DNA from 2 places in the Peribacillus sp. Hz7 genome. Region 1 is predicted to be linked to the other one. Evidence: riboswitches for the same ligand, from Rfam matches in the RefSeq annotation. Region 1 holds a riboswitch; the other holds the start of a gene.
What was found. Region 1 has a riboswitch for cyclic di-GMP ahead of ACE199_RS06145 (type II secretion system protein). Riboswitches for the same ligand answer to the same signal wherever they lie in the genome.
Positions count from the first base shown of each region.

Region 2: another riboswitch for cyclic di-GMP. It lies ahead of ACE199_RS22625 (response regulator); the one in region 1 lies ahead of ACE199_RS06145 (type II secretion system protein).

Region 1 covers NZ_JBHHJV010000003.1:24,972-29,429, reverse strand. Annotated here, with positions in the region: gene ACE199_RS06160 (GspE/PulE family protein) at 1-101, shown strand, start outside; gene ACE199_RS06155 (type IV pilus twitching motility protein PilT) at 114-1,154, shown strand; gene ACE199_RS06150 (type II secretion system F family protein) at 1,154-2,362, shown strand; cyclic di-GMP riboswitch class II at 2,462-2,545, shown strand; gene ACE199_RS06145 (type II secretion system protein) at 2,624-3,115, shown strand; gene ACE199_RS06140 (prepilin peptidase) at 3,268-4,020, shown strand; gene pilM (type IV pilus biogenesis protein PilM) at 4,032-4,458, shown strand, end outside.
Region 2 covers NZ_JBHHJV010000038.1:323-4,780, forward strand. Annotated here, with positions in the region: gene ACE199_RS22605 (hypothetical protein) at 1-585, shown strand, start outside; gene ACE199_RS22610 (DinB family protein) at 853-1,089, opposite strand; gene ACE199_RS22615 (DinB family protein) at 1,458-1,748, opposite strand; gene ACE199_RS22620 (aspartyl-phosphate phosphatase Spo0E family protein) at 2,042-2,206, shown strand; cyclic di-GMP riboswitch class I at 2,289-2,373, shown strand; gene ACE199_RS22625 (response regulator) at 2,454-2,810, shown strand; guanidine-I (ykkC/yxkD leader) riboswitch at 3,016-3,113, shown strand; gene ACE199_RS22630 (APC family permease) at 3,182-4,458, shown strand, end outside.

The DNA of each region.
Region 1 (4,458 bases):
TGCGCAGCGGGATGATTTTTTTACTGGACGATGGATTATTAAAAGCGAAAGCGAGGCTGACAACGGTAGAAGAAGTGCTGCGAGTGACGATTCAGGAGTAGGGAGGGGTCAACATGAAAGAAAAACTAGATTACTTGCTGACGGCTGCGTTTGAGTTAGGAACGTCCGATATTCATTTAACCGTCGGGGTTCCTCCAATCATGAGGCTTCATGGGGAACTTAAGCAATATGGTAAGGACGTGTTAAAGCCGGCTGACACGGAAGCGATGGCTCGAGCAATCGTTCCAGAAAGCTTATGGGAAAAGCTTAAAACGAATGGAGAACTCGATTTTTCATACAGTATTCCACAAGTATCACGTTTTCGTGTCAATGCATATCATCAGCGCAACTGTCTAAGCCTTGCTATCCGGGTTGTACCGACAGAAATTCCAACATTAGAAAAGCTGAACATGCCGAATGTGTTACGAGACATTTCTGAAAAACCGCAAGGACTCGTGCTTGTGACAGGACCGACAGGAAGCGGGAAATCAACGACACTGGCGGCGATGATTGATTATATTAATAAACATTTGAAACGTCATATTATCACGTTAGAAGATCCGATTGAATATTTGCATAAACATGGTATGAGTATTATCGATCAACGAGAAGTCGGTTTTGATACGAGCAATTTTGCCAACGGGCTTCGTGCTTGTCTTCGTCAAGACCCAGACATTATTTTAGTAGGAGAAATGCGGGATTTAGAAACGATTTCGACGGCAATTACGGCAGCGGAAACCGGACATTTAGTGTTAGGTACGTTGCATACAACCGATGCTCCGGCGACGATTGATCGAATTATTGATGTATTTCCCCCGAATCAGCAGCCGCAAGTGCGCATTCAGCTTGCCTCGGTATTAGGAGCGATTATCTCGCAGCGCTTGCTTCCGACAAAAGATCGAAAAGGACGGGTCGCAGCGACAGAAATAATGATTAATAATTCAGCGATTCGAAACTTAATCCGAAACGAAAAAATTCACCAAATCCACAGCATTATGCAAACGAGTAAATCAGCCGGCATGCATACGCTTGAAATGTCGATGAGAGAACTGATTGAAAAAAATCGAATCGATGCACAGTCAGCTGCTCCTTATTTACAAGAGGTTATGGTGTAATGGCTGTTTTTCGTTATGTAGGAAGAGATCGTACTGGGAAAAAGAAAGAAGGCAGAGTGAATGCGGAACACCGAAAAGAAGCGGTAAGTAAGCTGCGTGAAACCGGAATTGCCGTCATTCAAATTGAAGAATTAACCGGTATTTTGTATAAGGAAATCTCGTTAGGAAAGAGAAAAGTAAAAAATAAAGATTTTGTTATTTATTTGCGCCAATTTTCGACGCTATTAAAAGCTGGAATCAGTTTAGTAGAAGCAACGAAAATTCTATCTGAACAAACGTCTAGTAAAATATTAAAGAAAACGCTCATAGATTTGCTTCATAGTTTAGAAGCCGGTAAGCCATATTCAGATGGTGCGGAGAAGCATCCAAACGTCTTTCCCACGATTTTTGTCAACATGATGCGTGCCGGAGAAGCAGGCGGTAATATTGATGAGATTTTAGAAAGAATGGCTGTTTATTTTGAAAAGCAATATCAAACAAGAAAAAAAGTTCAAGCGGCGATGACCTATCCTGCGACCGTAGGAATTATCACGATTACAATTGTTATTTTTCTCTTATCGACCGTCGTTCCGTCCTTTCAAAAGGTATTTGTTTCATCAGGTGCCGAGCTTCCGCTCATTACTAAAATCGTTATCGGCATGGGAGGCTTTTTTCAATCGTTTTGGTGGCTGTTTGTTTTATTTGCGATTGCTCTATATATCGGCATTCGTTTCATTCTTGGAAATCGTCAAACGAAATATTATTGGGATTATGCTCTTTTAAAGGTTCCGTTATTCGGCTCCATGCTTCAAAAAGCGCAAATGGCGCGGATGACGCGAACGCTTAGCTCGCTTTTTTCAAGCTCTGTCCCGATTTTGCAATCATTAACCATTGTTGAGAGAATTGTTGGGAATGAAGTCATCGCTCGCGTTGTTAAAGAGGCAAGGAGTTCGATTGAAAAAGGAGAGTCGATGTCTGTTCCAATGGAAAAGCATTGGGCTTTCCCGCCGATGGTCACCCAAATGATTGCTGTCGGGGAACAATCCGGGTCAATTGATGTCATGCTTGAGAAAGTGGCCGATTTTTATGATATGGAAGTCGACAATGCGACAGATCAAGTGAAATCATTAATTGAACCGATGCTTATTGTCTTTTTAGCCGGAGCTGTTGGAGGAATTGTCGGTGCTATTGCTATCCCGATGTTTAAGATATTTGAAACAGTTCAATAAATAGAAACATTTTAGTTGATTATTGTAGGTATAATGTAAGGAAATGGACAAAATTAAGCGTTGTGTTTTGGGGATAAATGCCTATATAATAAAATAAAAGGTAAAGTTGGAAGCGATGAAAGATTATTCGTATGTGGGCACTTGAATGATCCGGAGCTAGTAGTGCACCCCGCCAATTTTAAGTCTTTAAAACTGGTAAACTACTAGATTTAGTGAATATTTACATACACACTACTTCTAAATAAAAAAAGGGGGATAAAAATGATGAAAAAGAAATTACAAAAACTACTTAAAAACCAAAAAGGTTTAACGCTCGTTGAGTTACTAGCGGTTGTCGTTATCCTGGGGATTATCGCAGCGATTGCGGTGCCGAGTATCGCGAACATCATTGATAACAGTAAGAAGGATGCGCATGTGGCAAATGCTGAGCAAATGATTGGGGCTGCGAGATTGGCGGTTGCGGCTAATGATAAAGCATTATGGGCAGACAGTGGTAATAATGCTAATGATGGTGGCAAAATTACTATGGAAGAATTAGTGACTGCTGGATACTTGGAAAGTAATATCGAAGACCCGGATTCTGAAAGTGATTATGGAACTGCTTATGTTACAATAGCTGTTTCTGCTACATCTAATACTGCTGCTAAAAAAGTTTCTTATACTGTAACGTTAAAAGGCTCAGAACGTGGTATTAACAATAGTGCTCCTAGCGCATTAGATAGAGATGCTGTAAAAACAGAATACGCAAACTAAGGTTCATAATATAGAATGAAATAACTCCTTCCCCAAGGAGTTATTTTTTTACCCTTTCCCACATATCCAACCATCCTACTATCGAACGCCGTCGAATTTCGTTATAATAGAATTATTGATAAGTAGAGAAGAAGCAGAGGAACATGAAGATGATGATATTTATATATAGTTATTTATTGGTGCTCGGCCTTGTGCTGGGGTCGTTTTATAATGTTGTCGGGCTTCGGATTCCGGAGGGGCAGTCGATTGTAAGGCCACGGTCACATTGTCCGACGTGTAAGCGAACGCTTAGTACATTAGATTTAGTTCCAGTTTTGTCTTTTGTGTTTTTAAAAGGAAAATGCCGTGGATGCGGCAGTAAGATTTCGCCGTTTTATCCAATTATGGAGCTTGCGACGGGACTTTTGTTTATGCTGGCGTTGTATCAGTTCGGCTTGACAGGTGAACTGATTGTCGCGTTGACGCTTATTTCGCTGTTAGTCATTATATTTGTGTCGGATATTACATATATGATTATTCCCGATAAAGTGCTGTTGTTTTTTTTGCCGCTTTTCTTTCTTGAAAGGCTGTTCGTTCCGCTCAATCCATGGTGGGATCCTTTAGTTGGTGCCTTTTTTGGCTTTGGTCTGTTATTGTTGATTGCGGTCATTAGTAAAGGCGGCATGGGCGGGGGCGATATTAAGCTCTTTTTTGTGATTGGACTTGCGCTTGGGTTTTCGCAAACATTGCTTACCTTTTTGATTGCCACTTTTTTAGGAGCAATATTTGGGGTAGGCGGGATACTGCTTGGGAAGCATAAACGAAAAGAGCTCATTCCTTTTGGTCCGTTTATTGCAGTTGGGGCTCTTCTTTCTTACTTTTATGGAGAGAACATCATTAGTTGGTATTTCTCGATGTTCATGTAGGCGGTGAAAATATGAATTTTTTACGAAGCAACAGACAGTATCCTGTTCATTTTACCATTAGCGATTCGTATATTCGTTTCGTCCAAAGCGATCGAAATCGGACGTTTCATGCGTATGGCCAAAAGTGTCTGCCGCCCGGTGTTGTCGTTGAAGGGCACATTAAGGAGCGGGACACGCTTGGGATGATTGTCGATGAAATGGTGGACAACTGGAAGCTGAAAGGGAGCAAGATATCGTTTTGCGTCCCCAATGAGTTTGTCATTTTGCGAAAAACAGTTGTCCCGCTTGAGATTATGGAAGAGGAACTGACTGGTTATTTATATATGCAGTTGGGAGAGAGCATTCATTTGCCTTTTGAAGATCCACTGCTCGTACCTGTTTTATTAAAGGAAACAGAGGAGAATAAAGAGGTGCTTTTGATTGCTTCAAAAGAATCGG
Region 2 (4,458 bases), on a different contig from region 1:
GAGGCGCTTCCGGAGATCCCTGAGAATAGTTTAAAACGGTACCTACACGAACATGAAGAATATTTGAATTTTAAAAAGGAGCATAATCGTTACCGGATTAATGCTTCAGAAATTGAGAAATTAAGATTAATCAGGCAGTTTTATGCTGAAGGTTTTAAAAGAGAAGAAGTGAATACGAAGCTGGAGGAACGTGGTATACCGAGAACAATTACTATGGATTTAGAGGATACATCATTGGTCTCAATCAACCATGAGCTTACGGATGTTAAGAAGCTGATTAGTTTCTTAGTTCAACAAAATGAACAATTTCGATTGCACCAAAATAGACTAAAAGAGCAGAATGCTGAATTAATTCATGAAATGTATGAGCTGAGGCAAAGCATGGAGGAATTTAGAGAATCACAAAGAATGCATCATGAAATGGAAGCAGAAAAAGTCTCTTATATGATGGATCATTTATTAGCTGCTCAACAATCTCTTGAAGAAGTAAATAATAATAAGGGGTTTTGGCAAAAAATATCTAAGCAGATAGACGCTTGTTATAAATTTTTCTTAAAGGGAAAGGTACAAAAACCAAATGGTTAAAAAAAGAATCAACGTTTCGTTGGTTCTTTTTTTAACGTCAAATTTTATGGAGCAGAGGTGAAAATAAGCCAAAACAAAACTCCAATCATAATAGAACTGAAGTTTTGTTTGATTTACTAATCAAGAATTTGTTTATCTAACTAAAATAATAATAGCTGGTCCAATAGTAGATAGCAGCCGCTGAGACATGTCTTTAGAACAATCTACTTTATAGCGGCGAGAAAACCTATTAAGGGGATTTTAGTCGTGGGAGTATGTTGAATACGCTTATTTGTCTCTTAAATAAAAAATATAATCGGTTGATACGCCCTCATACCCTATCTGTCTAATCATTGCAGCAATGTTTCCTCTATGATAGGTTCCGTGATTGACTATATGTTGAACGACTTCAGCGATTTTGTTGTTAAATTGGTCACCTTTCGTATTTTGATAACCAACTATATCTTCAACATCTTTCGTATTGATAAGAAAATTCTTTATCTTTTCCCGACAGAAGACTCCCATCCTCAAGGAATATGAAGGGCAATAGCCCAATGAGTAGGTGGGAGATGAATGTCGGTTGGCGGTAGCCAAAACACTTGTTTGTATGGTGGGATATTCCTGTAAGTTGTTCTTTGAAAACTGAAGATAGGAGGTTGTGACAGGAAAAACGTCTGTCGCGTAAAATCTTCAACGTTCTAATCGCCGCCACACGCACCGAAGTAGCGAAAACCAAGCAGAGTAGGGCGTGTGGCGAGTTCAACGTACAAAATAGCAACACCGCGCAGGAGGCTAATAAGCCGTCTGTACTGCTAACTGTCGGTGCGACAGGGTTAGCCTGCTAAATAACTAGTGGATACACTGGTGTTCGCAGGAATCCCCCACTTCAAGCTTTAGCTAAGTGGTGGGTAGTTCAACTCATTATGTAAAACAGTAGATGCCTTTACAGTATCCTCAATTGTGGTGAATGATTTGGATACAATTTGCTGCAAACTATTTCCTTTCATCCGTAAATACCATAGTTCATCCACTGCTATCATATGACCAAAGGTTTCAGCAATGGTAGGGAAAACACTATCCACTTTGTTAAGAAAAACTTCCTCTGGAAGACCTTTTAAATGTTGAATTAACCTATCATTAGCCCATACATGGTAATCAAATAATTGCATAGTCCATTCTTTCACCAATGGTCCCCCTTAACGAACGTTCTTCATTTTTATAAATTATACTTCCGGATATCAGTTAATAGAATAGCGAGAATCAAACTCTTTTGTAGATTTTCTGTATGAAAAAGCTCATTGCTGTGTGAATGACTCATTTTTCTTTTTGAATGGTATGTTCATTTGTAAAGATTTTGTCGTATCAACAGATTAACTGTCGAACCCCTTATTATTTTATGAATCATCGTTTATAATGATGGCTGTTGCCTATGTTTTCTATTTTTTGTTAAAAATGAATAGGGAGTTAAGTTGCGAAAATGAAAGTTTTATCACTTAAAGAGCTGGAATATAGAATTGACGCTGTAAGAACTCGTATGATTGTTGTAGGAAAATTAAAAGGACTTGGCCATCCCGACACGATTAAATCCAGTCAAGAGTTAGATATTTTATTAAACGAATATCAAAAAATTAAAGCAAAATAACCTATCCACAAATTTATTAGTGATTCATAGGTGTTTATGACTATTATCTTATATTTAATCCTTCATATTAAATATGTTATTATGCCTATTGGGGCAAATTTTACGAAAGTAAGAGACGCAAAGCTACGGGCCTAAAGCATTTTTGCCATGGTGGCCGAGTTGCCAGGAATTATTCCTGTATAATTATAATAAATAAAGTGGCATTTTCCTGATTTGCCTTAGTCTTTAAAGAAAGGTATTTCTATTATTGAAGAAGTTTATTTTGCTTGTGGATGATTCTCTTTTTATGAGAACGTTATTAAAAAGAGAGTTAAACCCAAATCATTTTACCGTTATTTCGGAAGCCGAAGATGGTCTAGAAGCGATAGAAAAATATAAGATGCTTTCTCCGGATATTGTGTTGATGGATGTAACGATGCCCAAAGTTAATGGCCTCGAAGCTTTAAAAGAGATTATTTGCTTTGATCAACGTGCAAAGGTTGTAATGTGCTCGGCACTTGGTTCACAGCCATTAGTAATCGAAGCGTTAAAGGCTGGCGCCAAGGACTACATTGTTAAACCTCATTTTGGTAACCTAAATAACATCCTTATTAATTTGTATTAGTCTACATCCATTTCAAATGGGTGTTTTTTTTATCTCTCCAGATGTTTTAGTCAGAAGTGCATGGTGATAAGACGTACTTAGAATATATAAAATCTAACTATATTTCTATGTCATGAAATCTTACATTGTTATTGAAACACTATCCTCATCTACATATACTTGAAATATCAATAGTATATTGGTTCTGATTCTTGCAATCGATAACGAAAATGCTGTCTAGGGTTCCGGTTGAAAAACGTCTGGTCCGAGAGGGAGCGTACAGCTTATATGCTGTATACACGGAGGGAAAAAAGCCCGGGAGAATTTTTTTATAAAATTCTCCCGGGCTTTTTTGTTTTTCCGTACCAAATTCAGAAAAGAGGGTGGATAATATGAGTAAAAACACAACCTTGATTAAATCACTTAAATTGCATCAGGTAGTCTTTATGGGGCTAGCTTGGATGACACCAATGATCTTTTTTACTGTCTATGGTGTTGCACATGAAGCTGCCGATGGCATGATGGCGGCCGCCTATTTGACTGCTTTTATTGCTATTTTCTTCACTGCGTACAGTTACAGTCGCATGGTAAAAGCCTATCCTATTGCGGGATCAGCTTACACGTATACGAAAAAAGCTATTAATTCGAAAGCTGGCTTTCTTGTTGGATGGGCGTTGTTGATGGATTATATTTTTTCTCCTATTATTGCCATACTCACATTTGGTATCTTCATGAATACAGAATTTCCTGCCGTACCCGTGTTTGTTTGGATTATCATCATGAATGTTCTCCTTGCTGTCGTTAATATTGTCGGTATTAAATCTGCGGCACGTATAAGCGGGATTTCTGTCCTCGTTCAAATCGGTTTCATTCTTCTGTTTTGTATTTTAATTGTAAAAGATATTTTAAATGGTGAGACAGGAGCCAATTCACTTTTCTCCATTACTCCTTTCTTCGGTAGTGACACAGCCTTCAGCTCTGTCTTTTCAGGTGCTGCTTTAATCTGCTTTTGTTTTCTTGGTTTTGATGCTGTTACAACAATGGCGGAAGAAACAATTGATGCTAAAAAGACAGTCCCTAAAGCAATATTTCTGATTATTCTAATAGCTATATCGATGTATATGGCAATTTCTTATTTAACGCAAATTGCGTATCCGGATTTTGCTTTTGCAAATCCAGATAATGCGGCATACAGCCTTGTTCAGCTTGTTGGCGGTAACTTGCTTAGTTCATTGTTCATCATGGTCTTAATCATCGCAACCTTTACTCAAGGTGTTTCCTCTGTAACGAGTGTGAGTCGTTTCCTTTACGCACTTGGACGCGAATCTATTTTACCGAAAAAATTGTTTACAACACTGCATCCGAAATACAAAACACCTGTTGCTAATATTTTATTTATAGCAACGATTTCATTATCAGCGGTATTCATTAATCTGGATACAGCAGTCATGTTTGTTAGTTTTGGAGCATTAACAGCTTTTATATTTGTGAATCTATCCGTCATTGCTCATTACTATATCAAGATGAAAAAACGTTCACCGAAAGATACATTTCTATATCTTATTTTCCCTCTAATTGGAGCCATATTTATCAGCTGGCTGCTTACGTTACTTGATAAACATACATTGACAATGGGCATCAGCTGGGTTGTAGTTGGATTTATTTATCT